DNA from 2 places in the Acidovorax sp. AC410 genome. Region 1 is predicted to be linked to the other one. Evidence: riboswitches for the same ligand, from Rfam matches in the RefSeq annotation. Region 1 holds a riboswitch; the other holds the start of a gene.

Region 1 (7,099 bases):
CGAGCGGGGCCGCGCCGGGCGCGAACCTGCCCAGCAAGGAAGTGCCCAAATGGCTGATGTGGGCCATTGCGCCGATGGCCGGCATGAGCCGCGAATACGTCCGGCACAACGTCGGCCACCCGCTGAACTTCGAGACCGCGCGCAGCGTGTCCGACCTCGGTGTGCAGTACCGGCCCGCGCACGCCACCCTGGGCGAGCACGCCCGGCAATTGGCCGCAGAGCCCGCCTCCGGCAGCTGATTCCCACTCCTCCCACCATGCGCAACCACCTCAAGACCCTGCGGCAAGACCAGGGCATGACCCAGCAGGAGCTGGCGCAGGCGCTCGGCGTCAGCCGCCAGACCGTGCACTCCATCGAGGCCGGCAAGTACGACCCCAGCCTGCCCCTGGCCTTCAAGATCGCCCGGCTGCTCCAGCAGCCGATCGAGCAGATCTTCCTGCCGGACGATTGAGTGCCCAGCCCGCAGGCCCGACCTGCCGAAAAGCCTTGGCTTGACGCCATAATGAAAAATCACTATTCTTTAAATCATTGATTTCACTGATTTAAGGATAGTCAATTGAAAACCACTCGCCAACAGCAGGACGCTACGCGCCGCCAGATCGTGGCCAGCGCGGTCGATCTGATGACGCGCCAGGGCTTCGATGGCACGACGATGAAGGACATCGCGCGCGCAGCCGGCATTGGCGATGCCACGATCTACAAGTACTTCCCGACCAAGGACCGCATCGTGCTGGGCTATCTGGACGAAGCGGTGCGCAGCGCGCTGGCCGATACGCTGGCCACACCGGGCCTGGCGGACTACGGCCTGCAGGAGAAGCTGCAGCGCCTGAGCGATGCGGTGCTGGAGCGCCTGCTGCCCGACCGCGAGTTCGTGGCCGAACTGCGCACGCTGGCCAGGCGCTCGCCGCTGTCCATGCTGGCCGAGCCGCTGGCGGCACGCCAGGCGCTGCGCGAGGCGGTGGCCGGCTTCATCGAAGCGGCCGAGGCCAGCGGCGAGATCGAGCCCTGCGACTTCAAGGGCGTGGCCAGCGGCCTGTACGGCGACTACCTGGCCGGCGTGGTGGCCTACTGGCTGGCCGACGAATCGGACGAATTCGCCGACACCACGCAACTGGTGGACCTGTCACTGGGCGTGGCGGTGCTGGCGCTGCGCGCGGGCCTGGTCAACCGTGTGCTGCAGCTGGGGGGCTTCATGCTGCGCAGCCAGATGGCGCGCTTCATGCAGCACGGCAGCGGTCTGGTGGGCGTGCTGCGCATGGCCAAGAACGCGCTGGGGGACACGATGGTGCCGCCGGTGGATACGCCGCCGCGCACGCCGCGTGCGCGCCCTTCGGCCCAAGCCCCTGCGACCGAAGCGTCCAAACCCGCCCGCAAACCCCGCACCCGCAAGGCCGCACCATGAGCACCGTCCGCGCCACCGCACTTCCCCAAGGCAGCGTGATCGCATCGCGGCTGCCCGGCGCGCAGTTCGCCGACTGTTTCGAAGCGGCCGACCCCACACCCGACAGCAGCGCGCTGCAGACCTGGCTCGACATGGTGAAACAAACGCCCGGCTGGACACGCGCGCTCATGGCCCTGCGCAACCGCCTGGTGCACATGGTGGGCCTCAAGGCTGTGGGGCAACTGCATGACGGCACCCGCCGGACTGCGGCGGGCTACCGCGTGGGCGATCTGGTGGGTTTCTTCGAGATCCGCCACCTGGGCGAGCGCGAGGTGGTGATGGGCGTGGACGACCGCCACCTGAACGTGCAGGTGTCGCTGCACAAGCGCATGCAGGACGGGCAGGCCGTGCTGGCTCTTTCCTCCGTGGTGCACATCCACAACGCGCTGGGCCACACCTACATGGCCGTGATCGCGCCGTTCCACCGGCGCATCGTGCGGACCCTGCTGGCCCGGGCACAAGGCCTGGCATCGGCAGGCACAGCGGCGCGGCCCCACGCATGACAGGAGCCAAGCCACCCCGCACCGGCACGCTGGCGCGCGGCACCATCACCGGCATCACGGCCGCGCGCCTGGGCCTGGCACAACTGGGCCAGCGCATGCGGCCCGCCCACGCCGGCGAAGTGGCACAGGCCGATGCCCAAGCCCGCCACGAGGCGGCCATGGGCCGCATCCTGTTCCAGGCCATGGGGCAGTTGCGCGGCACGGCGCTCAAGGTCTCGCAGATCCTGAGCATGGACACCAGCTTTCTCCCCGAGGGGGTGCGGCGCGAGCTGGCACGCGCCTGCCACCAGGCCACGCCGCTCAACCGCGCGCTGGTGGGCCGGGTGTTCCGCCAGGCATTCGGGCAGGAGCCCGAGGCCCTGTTCACCCGCTTCGAGCCCCAGGCCTTTGCCGCCGCCAGCCTGGGCCAGGTACACCGCGCCGAGCTGGCAGGGCATGGCGCCGTGGCGGTCAAGGTGCAGTACCCGGGCATTGCCTCCACCATCGCCTCGGACATGCGCCTGTTGCGCACCACCCTGCGTGCCCTGGCGCACAGCGACCTGCCGCTGCCCGGCGATGTGGTGGTGGAGCGCGTGATGCAGGAGATCGAGCGCGCGCTGCTGCACGAGGTGGACTACCTGCACGAGGCCCGGCAGCTGCAGTGGTTTGCCGAACATGCGGCGCTGCCGGGCATCGTGGTGCCGCAGCCCATTGCCTCGCACACCCGCGCGCAGGTGCTCACCCAGCAGTACCTGCCGGGCCTGCACCTGGCTGAATGGCTGCGCAGCGAACCCACGCAGGCCGCGCGCAACCAGGCCGGCCAGTTGCTCTGGGACTGGTTCATGCACTGCACCTTTGGCCTTGGGCACATGCACGCGGACCTGCACCCGGGCAACTTTTTGTTCCTGCCGGACGGGCAACTCGGCGTGCTCGATTTCGGCTGCACGCGCGAGCTGTCGCCGGCCTTTCGCACCGGCGTGCTGCAGGCCTGGCGCGCGCTGCTGCAGCCTGCATCACCGGCCCACGCCCCAGGCGTGCTGCAAGCCTACGTGGCGCTGGGGCTGGTCGATGCGACGATGGATGTCACCACCTTCACCGACGAGCTGATGCCCGCCCTGTCGATCATGCAGGCCTGGCAGACCGAGCCCTTCACAGCGCCGGTCTTCGACTTCGCAGGCAAGAGCCGGCCGCCCGCCCCCGTAGCGGCGCAGCAAAAAGTGCTGGCCAGGCATCTGGCCGGTGTACCGCCAGAACTGCCGGCTTTCGAGCGCGCCTGGCTCGGGCTCATGCACCTGCTGACCGAAATCCGGGCGCAGGTACGCACGCAGGCCGGCCGCTGGGTCGGCTGACCACCCTCCGTTCCCCGTCTTAAAAGGAGCATTCCGTGCACAGCCTTCTCTGGTCCCTTTCCACCCTTGCTGCCCGCCCCTGGAAGGGCCGCTGGCTGCTGGCCGTGGCCCTGCTGCACACGCTGGCGGCGGCCGTGATGTTCACCCCCCAGTGGCAGATCCTGTGGCAGCGTGGCGTGTTCAACGCCGTGGCAGACGACATGCACCTGGGCACCGCCGTCTGGTTCCTGCTGTTCGGCGCGGTGCTGGCCCTGCTGGCATGGGAGGTGACGGCGCTCGAGCGCAGCCAGCCGGCCGAGGCGCTGCGGCCCATGGGCTGGTGCCTGCTGGCCCTGGTGCTGGCCGGCGTGGTGCTGATGCCGGTGTCGGGCTTCTGGCTGGTGCTGCCGCCGGCGCTGGCCTTGCTGGTCCGCTGATGTGACATAAATCACGCTTTGGGTGCGCAAGCCGCGCCGCAGCAACATCCGCTTACAACTCTTCGCACGAGCACTACACCGGCTTGACGCAAAACGCCCAGGATCAAGGCTCCGGTTCCGCAAGGAATCATTTCCAAGGAGACCTTCATGGCCCGCATCGCCCTCGCCGTCGCTTCCCTGGCCTTGCTGTCGCTGGGTGCCATTGCCCCGGCGCTGGCATCCCCCAGCGCCACCGTCGTCATCCAGACCGGCGACCCTTACTACCAACACCCCGTGCAGCGCCCCGCCCTGGCGCCGCTGCAGGTCACCCCGGTGCAGTACCACGCACCCCCCCCACCCCGCTACGAAGCGCCACCGCACGCGCGCCGTGGCATGGCCTGGGTGCCCGGCCATTGGGAATGGCGCGGCGGTCGCCATGTCTGGATCCAGGGCTACTGGGTCAAGGCCCGCCCCGGCTACAGCTACCGCGAGCCGCGCTGGGAAGAGCGCGATGGCCGCCACCACATGCGCCCCGGCGGCTGGGACCGCGATGGCGACGGTGTGCCCAACCGCCACGACCGCCGTCCGGACAACCCGTACCGCAACTGATGGCGGCAGGCCGGCCGCCCTGCGCGGGCCGGCCCCGCTCGCCTACAGGGACCAAGGCGCAGCACCTACAGACGTGGCGCCGCTGCCTGCCCACCATACAAAGGCGACACAACAACATTGAAGAAGGAGTCATCCATGGCTTACAAAACCACTTACGCAGCCCTTATTGCAACCACCCTGGCTCTGGCAAGCCTCTCGTCTGTGGCCACGGCCCAGCCGGTGCACCAAGGTACCGTGGTGATCCAGTCGGGCCCCCAGGGGTACCAGGTGATCCCCGCTCCTCCACCACCTCGCCGCGAGGCCGTGCCACGCCCCCGCCGCGGCCAGGTCTGGGAAGAAGGCCATTGGGACTGGCGTGGCGGCCGCCATGTGTGGGTCGCTGGCCACTGGGTGAAGGCACGCCCCGGCTACGCCTACCGCCAGCCCACCTGGCAGGAGCGCGACGGCCGCTGGGAAATGCGCCGTGGCGGCTGGGACCGTGACGGTGATGGCGTGAGCAACCGCAACGACCGTGATCGGGATGGCGATGGTGTATCGAACCGCCGCGACAGCAACCCGGACAACCCCCGCCGCAACTGATGCCTGACCGGGCCATCGCCCGGCCTTGTATCAGCAATGAACGCCGCACATTAGCTGCGGCGTTCGTCTTTGCGGCGCCTAGAATGGACACCGCAGGAGAGCAAGCGGCAGTGCCCGCTTCACCGAAGGCGCAAACTCCCATGCACGCTCAGGTTCCGTACTGCACCATTCATCAAGGCCGTCTGGAGAGCCGCTACGCCATGTAGCGCACCGAAGGAGCAAGCCGCAGCCCATGAGGGGCGGCGGTGAATCTCTCAGGTACCAAGGACAGGGGGAGCGGCAGCCGGGCAAAGACGTGCCCGCTGCACGCTATCGATATTCCATAGCCCACAGCGACACCGACAGGCCCGGCGATTGCCCTTCCAGAGGCTTTCAAAATGCGTGTGATCGTTCTTGGCGCCGGCCTGCTCGGCGTGACTTCGGCCTATTTCCTGCAGCAACTCGGCCACGAGGTGACCGTCATCGACCGCCAGGGTGCGCCCGGTGCGGAAACCAGCTTTGCCAACGGTGGCCAGATCTCGGTGAGCCATGCCGAGCCCTGGGCCAACCCCAGCGCGCCGCTCAAGGTGCTGCAGTGGCTGGGCAAGGAAGATGCGCCCCTGTTGTTCCGCATCCGTGCCGACATGCGCCAGTGGCTCTGGGGCCTGTCGTTCCTGCGCAACTGCACGCCGGCGCGCACGCGCCACAACATCGAGCAGATCGTGCGCCTCGGCACCTACAGCCGCGACACGCTGCAGCAGCTGCGCGCTGCCACCGGCATCGCCTACGACCAGCGCACGCAGGGCATCCTGCACTTCTATACCGACCAGAAGGAGTTCGACGGCGCCCTGGCCCCGGCCGAGCAGATGCGCCAGCTCGGCTGCGAGCGCCAGGTCATCAGCGCCGACGAGGCCGTGCGCATCGAGCCGGCCCTGGCGCACATCCGCCCGCAGCTGGCTGGCGCCACCTACACCGCGGAGGACGAGTCGGGTGATGCCAATACCTTCACGCGCGAGCTGGCACGCCTGTGCGAGGCAGCGGGCGTGCAGTTCCGCCTGGGGCACCACATCACGGCGCTGCGCGAGGCCGGCGGGCGCATCGACCATGTGGAGCTGACCACCGCCGAGGGCCGCTTCGAGCGCGTACACGGCGACGCCTTCGTACTGGCCATGGGCTCGTTCAGCCCGCTGCTGGCACAGCCCCTGGGCATCCGCCTGCCCATCTACCCGGCCAAGGGCTACTCGGTGACCATGCCGGTCAAGGACGCATCGATGGCGCACCAGGTGAGCCTGACGGACGATGAGTACAAGCTGGTCTTCTCGCGCTACACCAGCGAGCGCGGTGACCGCCTGCGCATTGCCGGCACGGCCGAACTCAACGGCTACAACCGCGACCTCAACCAGGTGCGCTGCGACGCCATCGTGCGCCGTGTGGAGCAGTTGTTTCCCGGCGCGGGCGATGCCAGCCGGGCCCAGTTCTGGACCGGCCTGCGCCCCGCCACGCCGAGCAACGTGCCGCTGATCGGCAAGACGAAACTCGGCAACCTGTTCCTCAACACCGGCCACGGCACGCTGGGCTGGACGCATGCCTGCGGCTCGGGCAAGTCGGTGGCGCGCATCGTGAGCGGCCTGGCGCCGGAACTGGATTTCGCGTTCACGGGCATGCCGCAGAGCAGCGTGCCCAGCCTGTTGCCTGCGGCGTCGAAGGCCTGAGCAAGCGCCCGGTCAGGGCGCGGCGCCCGAGGCCTGCGCGACGAAGCTCGCCAGCGCCCGCATGTCCTTGTCGCTGAGCTTGTCGGCATAGGACGGCATGACGCCGATGCCCGCGCGCAGCGCGCGCAGCACGCGCTCGGCGTTGGGCTTGAGCTCGTCCAGGATGGGGCCCACCTGCCCCTCGGCCCCGGCCGCCTGCAGCGTGTGGCACACGGCACAGGAGGGCTGGATCTTGCCGAACAGCTCCTTGCCCCGTGCCAGTTCGCTGGCGTCGGCGGCCCCAACGGCGCCGGAGACCAACGCCAGCAGCGCGGCCATGGCCGTGGTGCGCAAACTGCTCACCACCTCAAGCGACTGCCACGGTCACACCGTGGTCGCGCCAGCTCGTGTTGTTGTAGCCACCCAGGTTTTCCTCGCGCTGCTCGGGCTGCACGTTGCCAGCCGTGTCGGTGGCGCGGCTGAGCAGTTCGTGCGAGCCTGCGGCCAGGCGCACGGGCAGCACGAATTGGCGCCACGCAAAGCGGCCCAGGTCAGGCCCGATGAGCCGGGCCGC
Region 2 (7,099 bases), 5.3 Mb from region 1:
CTCGATCACCTCGGGGATGCTGGCCAGCGTCTCGCCGAACTTCTCGAGCGTGTTGTCCGAGTGGCTGTCGAGCGTGACCTGCACCAGCACCGTGTCGGACAGGCCAAGGGCCTGCGGATTGAGCCGCACGGTGTAGCCCTGGATGACACCGGCCTCCTCCATCTTCTTGATGCGGCCCCAGCAGGGCGAGGGACTCAGGCCCACGGCCTGGCCGATTTCCTGCAGGCTGGCGCGCGCGTCACCCTGCAGCACAGCGAGAATTTTTCTGTCGAGGCGATCCATGGCCCCAATTATTCATGAATTTCCAAATTTGCAGCAAATTATTCTGCAATTCATGGATATCGAGTGAAAAATGGAAAGAACTGCTGCGCTCTGCAGCGCATACTTTGGACATCAAGGCGCTCTTACCGGAGCGCACAAACTGACAGGGCCCCGGACTGGTTACCGCCAGACCGGGGCACTTGGCAAACCGCAGCGGAGCAGCATGGCCTCCACCCCTCCTCCCGATCTCATGATCCGAGTGCATCCACGCCCTTCTATCGCCCTTGCGACCCCCGTGCGCTCGCAGGGCATTCATATGCACGCTTACCAGCACAAACCCCGATGCCCAGGGCATGTTGCGCCGCCATAATTTGGCGCAGGCGTGGAGCGGATGCTCCATTGCTTGCGAGGGGACACAACTCCCCGGCAGCCAGCCCAAGAATCAACAGGAGACACCATGCAATTGACCAGACTCGTCGTCGGCCTGAGCCTCGCGCTCGGCTTTGTGGCCACCGCTGCCGCGCAGACCACCATGCGCATCAGCATTTCCACGGCGCAGAACTCCCACCAGGGCGTGGCCATCGACACGTTTGCCAAGGAAGTCGAAAAGCGCACCGGCGGCCGCTACAAGGTGCAGACCTTCTACAACGGTGCCCTGGGCGGCGAGCGCGAATCGATCGAGGCGGTGCAATTGGGCACACAGGAGCTGGCCTTCAGCTCCACCGGCCCCATCCCGAACTTCGTGCCAGACACCAAGATCCTGGACGTGCCCTTCCTGTTCCGCGACAAGGCCCACGCCCGCGCCGTGCTCGACGGCCCCATTGGCCAGGAGATGCTGACCAAGTTCGACGCCAAGGGCTTCAAGGCCCTGGCCTGGGCGGAGAATGGTTTCCGCCACATGACCAACAGCAAGCGCGACGTGAAGGAGCCCGGCGACCTCAAGGGCCTGAAGATGCGCACCATGGAGAACCCCGTGCACATCGCCGCCTACAAGGGCTTTGGCATCATCACCACGCCCATGGCCTTCCCCGAAGTCTTCACGGCCTTGCAGCAAGGTACCGTGGACGGGCAGGAGAACCCCCTGCCCGTGATCATCTCGGCCAAGTTCGACCAGGTGCAAAAGCACCTGACGCTCACGGGCCACGTCTACTCGCCCTGCATCTTCGTGATGAACAAGGCCTCGTTCGACAAGCTGTCGGCCGCTGACAAGCAGGCCTTCCTCGACGCGGCCAAGGAAGGCACCAAGGCCAACCGCGCCCGCGTCGACGAAGACGATGCCAAGGGCGTGGCCGACCTGCGCGCCAAGGGCATGACGGTGATCGACAACGTGGACAAGGCCAAGTTCGTCGCCACCCTGGCGCCGGTGAACGCCGAGTTCGAAAAGCAGTTCGGCAAGGCCGCGCTCGACAAGATCCGCGACGTGAAGTAAACCGCCGCGCTCCGCAGTGCAGAACCAAACACCCCGTAGCAACGTCGCTGCGGGGGTTTGGTTTTTTCCTTTGATCCTTTCTCTTGCCGTGGCTGGCCCTGCCCCATGAAAAATGCTTTCCTGACCTTTGAGCGCTGGACGACCTCCATCGCCATGCTGGCCGCGTGCGCCATGCTGGCGCTGGCTTCGGCGCTAGGCATGTTCCAGATCATCACTCGGTTCGTGCTGGAGCAGCCCGCCGAATGGACCGAGGTGCTGATCCGCTTCAGCCTGATCTGGATGGTGTTCCTCGCCATCCCCGCCGCCTTTCGCCAGGGGGCGATGGTGAGTGTGGACGTGCTGTACCGGTGGAGCCCGCCCAGGATGCGGCGCGTGCTCGACTGGGTGGTGTCCCTCGCCGCGCTGGCGCTGATCGGAGTGATCATCTGGTGGGGTTGGGACTATTCCGTGCGCGGCGGCGTGCAGAGCATGGCCGGCCTGGAGTCGGTATCGATGTTCTGGGCCTACCTGGCCATGCCTGTCGGTGGCCTGTTCTGCGTGGTCGGCATCATCGGCAACCTGATCGATCCCCTGCGCATGGAACTGGAGACCGCCCAATGAGCCTGGTCATGATTTCAACGATGGTGCTGTGCTTTGCACTGACCATTTCGGTAGCGGTTTCCATCGGCCTGGCGTCCATCCTGGGCATCCAGGCCTCCAATGCCAACATGCTCATCTCCGTCAAGGAGATGTTCGGCTCGATCAACAAGTTTCCGCTGGCGGCCATCCCCTTCTTCATCCTGGCGGGCAACCTGATGGAAACCGGCGGCATCTCGCGCCGCCTGGTCGAGTTCGCCAAGAGCATCGTGGGTGGCGTGCAGGGCGGCCTGCCCATGACCTGCGTGCTCACCTGCATGATCTTCGCGGCGGTGTCTGGCTCGTCGGTGGCCACCACCTTCGCCATTGGCGCCATCCTGATCCCGGCCCTCATCAAGCATGGCTACCCCACGAGCTATGCCGCGGCGCTGCAGGCCACCAGCGCGGAGCTGGGCGTGATCATTCCGCCCTCCATCCCGATGATCCTCTACGGCGTGAGCGCCGAGGTATCCATCGGCGAGCTGTTCATCGCCGGCTTCGGCCCCGGGCTGCTGATCAGCTTCGCGCTGATGCTCTTCGTCTGGGCCTACTGCAAGTGGAAGGGCTGGGGCAAGAACGATGGCGAAGGCCGCATGTCTTTCGGCAAAGCCACACTGCAGGCCGGCTGGGCGCTGCTGATGCCGGTGATCATCCTGGGCGGCATCTACGGCGGCGTGTTCACCCCGACCGAGGCCTCGGCTGTGGCGGTGTTCTACGCGCTGATCGTGGGCGTGGTGATCTACCGCGAGATCCGCATCAAGGACCTGTTCGCCATCCTGCGCAAGTCGGCGATCTCCTCGGCGGTGATCATGTTCATCATCGCCAACGCGGGGCTGTTCGCCTTCCTGATCACCCGCGCGGGCGTGCCCGACGCGATCGGCCGCTGGCTGGAGTCGGTGCTGCAATCGCCCACCCTGTTCCTGCTGGGTGTGAATGCGGCCCTGTTCGTGATCGGCATGTTCATCGAGACCAGTGCCGCCATCATCGTGCTGGCCCCCATTCTCGCGCCCGTGGCCATGCACTTCGGCGTGGACCCCGTGCATTTCGGGCTGATCATGGTGGTGAACCTCGCGCTGGGCATGATCACGCCGCCCTTCGGCGTGAACCTGTTCGCAGCCTGCACGGTGGCGCGCATCTCGCTGGACCGGATCATCAAGCACCTGCTGCCCTTCGTCTGCGTGATCCTGGTGTGCCTGATGTTCATCACCTACATTCCGGGCATTTCGCTCACCTTGCGCGATCTGGTGTATTCAAAGTAGGTAGAATCCGCCGGGTCAGGAGAGAGCCTTCCCCAGCAATGGTGAGGGGGCCGCCGAAGGCGCAGGGACACCCCGAACGCTCAGGCAAAAGGACTGGCAACCGCCTGCAGGGATGCAGGCGTTCCCTTGCTGGAGAGAGGTGGCCGCGCAGCACAGCGCGCAGGCCACCCACCGAAGGAGCAAGCCGCAGCCGCCAGCCAGGGCGGTGCGGTGAATCTCTCAGGTAAAGCGGACAGCAGGGCAAATCCCGCAATCCATGAATGGGTTGCGGCTTTCATTTGCCCGGAGTCCGCCCCATGTCTGCCCCTGCCACCGCCCCCCTGCTCACCACGCCCCTGAACGCCCTGCACCTGGAGCTGGGCGCCCGCATGGTGCCGTTCGCGGGCTATTCCATGCCCGTGCAGTACCCCGCCGGCCTGATGGCCGAGCATGTACACACCCGCACCGCAGCAGGTCTGTTCGACGTGTCGCACATGGGCCAGCTCCAACTCATCGGCCCGGATGCCGCCGCTGCCTTCGAGACCCTGGTGCCCGTGGACGTGGTCGACCTGCCCGTGGGCAAGCAGCGCTACGGCCTGCTCCTCACCGACGAGGGCACCATCATCGACGACCTGATGTTCTTCAACCAGGGCAACGACACGCTGTTCGTGATCGTCAACGGCGCCTGCAAGGTGGAAGACATCGCGCATATCCAGGCGCGCATCGGCCAGCGCTGCGAGGTGGTGCCCATGCCCGACCATGCCTTGCTGGCACTGCAGGGCCCGCAGGCCGTGACCGCCCTGGCGCGCCTGGCCCCGGGCATCGAAAAACTGGTGTTCATGACCGGTGGCAGCTACGCCATCGCCGGGTGCGACTGCTTCGTGACGCGCAGCGGCTACACGGGCGAGGACGGTTTCGAGATCTCGGTGCCCGCGGCCCAGGCCGACACGCTGGCCCGCGCCCTGCTGGCCCAGCCCGAGGTGAAGCCCATCGGCCTGGGCGCACGCAACTCGCTGCGCCTGGAAGCCGGCCTGTGCCTGTACGGCAACGACATCGACACCACCACCACCCCACCCGAGGCGGCGCTGAACTGGGCGATCCAGAAGGTGCGGCGCACCGGTGGTGCGCGCGCAGGCGGCTTTCCCGGTGCCGACAAGGTGCTGGCGCAGATCGACAACCCCGCCAGCCTGGCGCGCAAGCGCGTGGGCCTGGTGGCGCTGGAGCGCGTGCCCGTGCGCGAGCACACCGAATTGCAGAGCACCGATGGCCAGAAGATCGGCGAAGTCACCAGCGGCCTGCTCGGGCCCACGGTCAACGAACCCGTGGCCATGGGCTATGTCACGCCTGCGTTTGCCGCCATCGGCACCCGCGTGCACGCCATCGTGCGCGGCAAGGCCGTTCCCATGGAGGTGCGCGCCATGCCGTTCACCCCCGCCAACTATTTCCGCGGCTGATTTCACACCGCTGCGGGCCCGGCCCGCTACATTGCTGATTCCTTCATTTTTTCAAAGCCACAGGAGCTTTCCCCATGACCGTCAAATTCTCCAAAGACCACGAATGGATCAACGCCGCCGACGCCAACTCCGCCGTCGTGGGCATCACCGTGCACGCCCAGGACGCCCTGGGTGACGTGGTGTTCGTGGACCTGCCCGAAGTCGGCAAGAGCTTTGCCCAGGGCGAAGTGGCCGGCGTGGTCGAGTCCGTGAAGGCCGCCGCCGACGTGTACATGCCCGTCTCGGGCGAGATCGTCGAGGTCAACGAAGCCCTGCGCGCCGACCCCTCGCTGGCCAATTCCGATCCCCTGAACACCGGCTGGTTCTTCAAGGTCAAGCTCAGCGATGCCGGCCAACTGGACGCACTCTTGAGCGAAACCGACTACACCGAGTTCGCCAAGAACGCCTGACGCGAATTGGGCTTCGCCCGGCTAACGTCGTTGGGTCGCCTTGCCGTGCCACAGCACTGTCTGCGTCTCCCCGCCTAGTTATCCGGCCGAATCCCAATTCGCTTGCCGCCCTGCCCTCCTCTGACGAAGCCTGAGACCTGCCCCATGTTGATGCAATCCGCCCTGCCGCTCGGCGCGCTCGAAAACGCCACCGAATTCCTGCCCCGCCATATCGGCATCGATGCGGCCGACGAAGCACACATGCTGTCGGTGATCGGCGAGGCCTCGCGCCGTGCCCTCATCGAAAGCATCGTGCCGCGCTCGATTGCACGCAGCACGGCCATGGACCTGCCGCTGCCCGTGACGGAAGCGGCGGCCCTGGCAGAGCTCAAGGCCATGGCAGGCAAGAACCAGGTGCTGCGCAGTTTCATCGGCCAGGGCTACTACGGCACGCACACGCCGGGCGTGATCCTGCGCAACGTGCTCGAGAACCCGGCCTGGTACACGGCCTACACGCCCTACCAGGCCGAGATCTCGCAGGGCCGCATGGAGGCCCTGGTCAACTTCCAGACCATGGTCTGCGACCTGACCGGCATGCCCATCGCCAACGCTTCCATGCTCGACGAGGCCACGGCCGCGGCCGAGGCCATGACCTTGGCCAAGCGCTCGGTCAAGAGCAAGAGCAACCGCTTCATCGTCGCCGGTGACGCGCACCCGCAGACCATCGAGGTCATCCAGACCCGTGCCAAACCGCTCAACATCGAGGTGGTGCTGGCGAACTCCGCACCCGAGTGGCATGCGGCGCTCGACGGCGAATACTTCGCCGTGCTGGCCCAGTACCCCGCCACCAGCGGCCGCATCGACGACCTGCGCGCCGACGTCGAAAAAGCCCATGGCAAGCAGGCCGCCTTCATCGCCGCGGCCGACCTGCTGGCGCTGACCCTCATCACCCCGCCCGGCGAATGGGGCGCCGACATCGTGGTCGGCACCACCCAGCGCTTTGGCATGCCCATGGGCGCGGGCGGCCCGCACGCCGCCTACATGGCCTGCCGCGACGAATTCAAGCGCTCCCTGCCCGGCCGCCTGGTCGGGGTGAGCGTGGACACCCATGGCAAGCCCGCCTACCGCCTGGCGCTGCAGACGCGCGAGCAGCACATCCGCCGCGAAAAGGCCACCTCCAACATCTGCACGGCCCAGGTGCTGCCGGCCGTGGTGGCCAGCATGTACGCCGTGTACCACGGGCCCGAGGGCTTGAAGCGCATTGCCCAGCGCGTGGCCAGCTACACCGCCATCCTGGCCAAGGGCCTGGAGCAACTGGGCGCCCCCGTGCGCCCGCAGGCCACGTTCGACACCCTGACACTCAAGACCGATGGCGCCACTGCGGCCATCGCAGCGCGCGCCGTGCAACTGGGTGCCAACCTGCGCGTGTACTTCGAGCACTACCTGTGCATCTCGCTCGACGAGACCACCACCCGTGCCGACATCGCCCTGCTGTGGAAGGTCTTCGCCAAGGACGGCCAGGCCCTGCCCACCTTCGATGCGTTCGAGAAGGGCGTGGAGCCACTGATCCCCACCGAGCTGCGCCGTACCAGCAGCTACCTCACGCACCCGGTGTTCAACACCCACCACAGTGAGACCGGCATGCTGCGCTACATCCGCCAGCTGTCCGACAAG

The links. Region 1 has a riboswitch for glycine ahead of AC0IZS_RS05870 (D-amino acid dehydrogenase). Riboswitches for the same ligand answer to the same signal wherever they lie in the genome.
Region 2: it holds a riboswitch for glycine, as region 1 does, so the genes downstream of both, gcvT (glycine cleavage system aminomethyltransferase GcvT) here and AC0IZS_RS05870 (D-amino acid dehydrogenase) in region 1, are expected to answer to the same signal.

What each region holds. Positions count from the first base shown of each region.
Region 1 is NZ_CEEDCG010000001.1:1,264,270-1,271,368, forward strand. It holds gene AC0IZS_RS05830 (NAD-dependent epimerase/dehydratase family protein) at 1-239, shown strand, start outside; gene AC0IZS_RS05835 (helix-turn-helix transcriptional regulator) at 257-451, shown strand; gene AC0IZS_RS05840 (TetR/AcrR family transcriptional regulator) at 557-1,402, shown strand; gene AC0IZS_RS05845 (DUF2867 domain-containing protein) at 1,399-1,944, shown strand; gene AC0IZS_RS05850 (ABC1 kinase family protein) at 1,941-3,272, shown strand; gene AC0IZS_RS05855 (DUF6463 family protein) at 3,308-3,688, shown strand; gene AC0IZS_RS05860 (YXWGXW repeat-containing protein) at 3,836-4,276, shown strand; gene AC0IZS_RS05865 (YXWGXW repeat-containing protein) at 4,412-4,855, shown strand; glycine riboswitch at 5,028-5,136, shown strand; gene AC0IZS_RS05870 (D-amino acid dehydrogenase) at 5,233-6,546, shown strand; gene sorU (SorU family sulfite dehydrogenase c-type cytochrome subunit) at 6,559-6,864, opposite strand; gene sorT (SorT family sulfite dehydrogenase catalytic subunit) at 6,893-7,099, opposite strand, start outside.
Region 2 is NZ_CEEDCG010000001.1:6,580,852-6,587,950, forward strand. It holds gene AC0IZS_RS30580 (Lrp/AsnC family transcriptional regulator) at 1-282, opposite strand, end outside; gene AC0IZS_RS30585 (TRAP transporter substrate-binding protein) at 719-1,690, shown strand; gene AC0IZS_RS30590 (TRAP transporter small permease) at 1,796-2,290, shown strand; gene AC0IZS_RS30595 (TRAP transporter large permease) at 2,287-3,564, shown strand; glycine riboswitch at 3,579-3,662, shown strand; glycine riboswitch at 3,684-3,810, shown strand; gene gcvT (glycine cleavage system aminomethyltransferase GcvT) at 3,861-4,997, shown strand; gene gcvH (glycine cleavage system protein GcvH) at 5,072-5,446, shown strand; gene gcvP (aminomethyl-transferring glycine dehydrogenase) at 5,591-7,099, shown strand, end outside.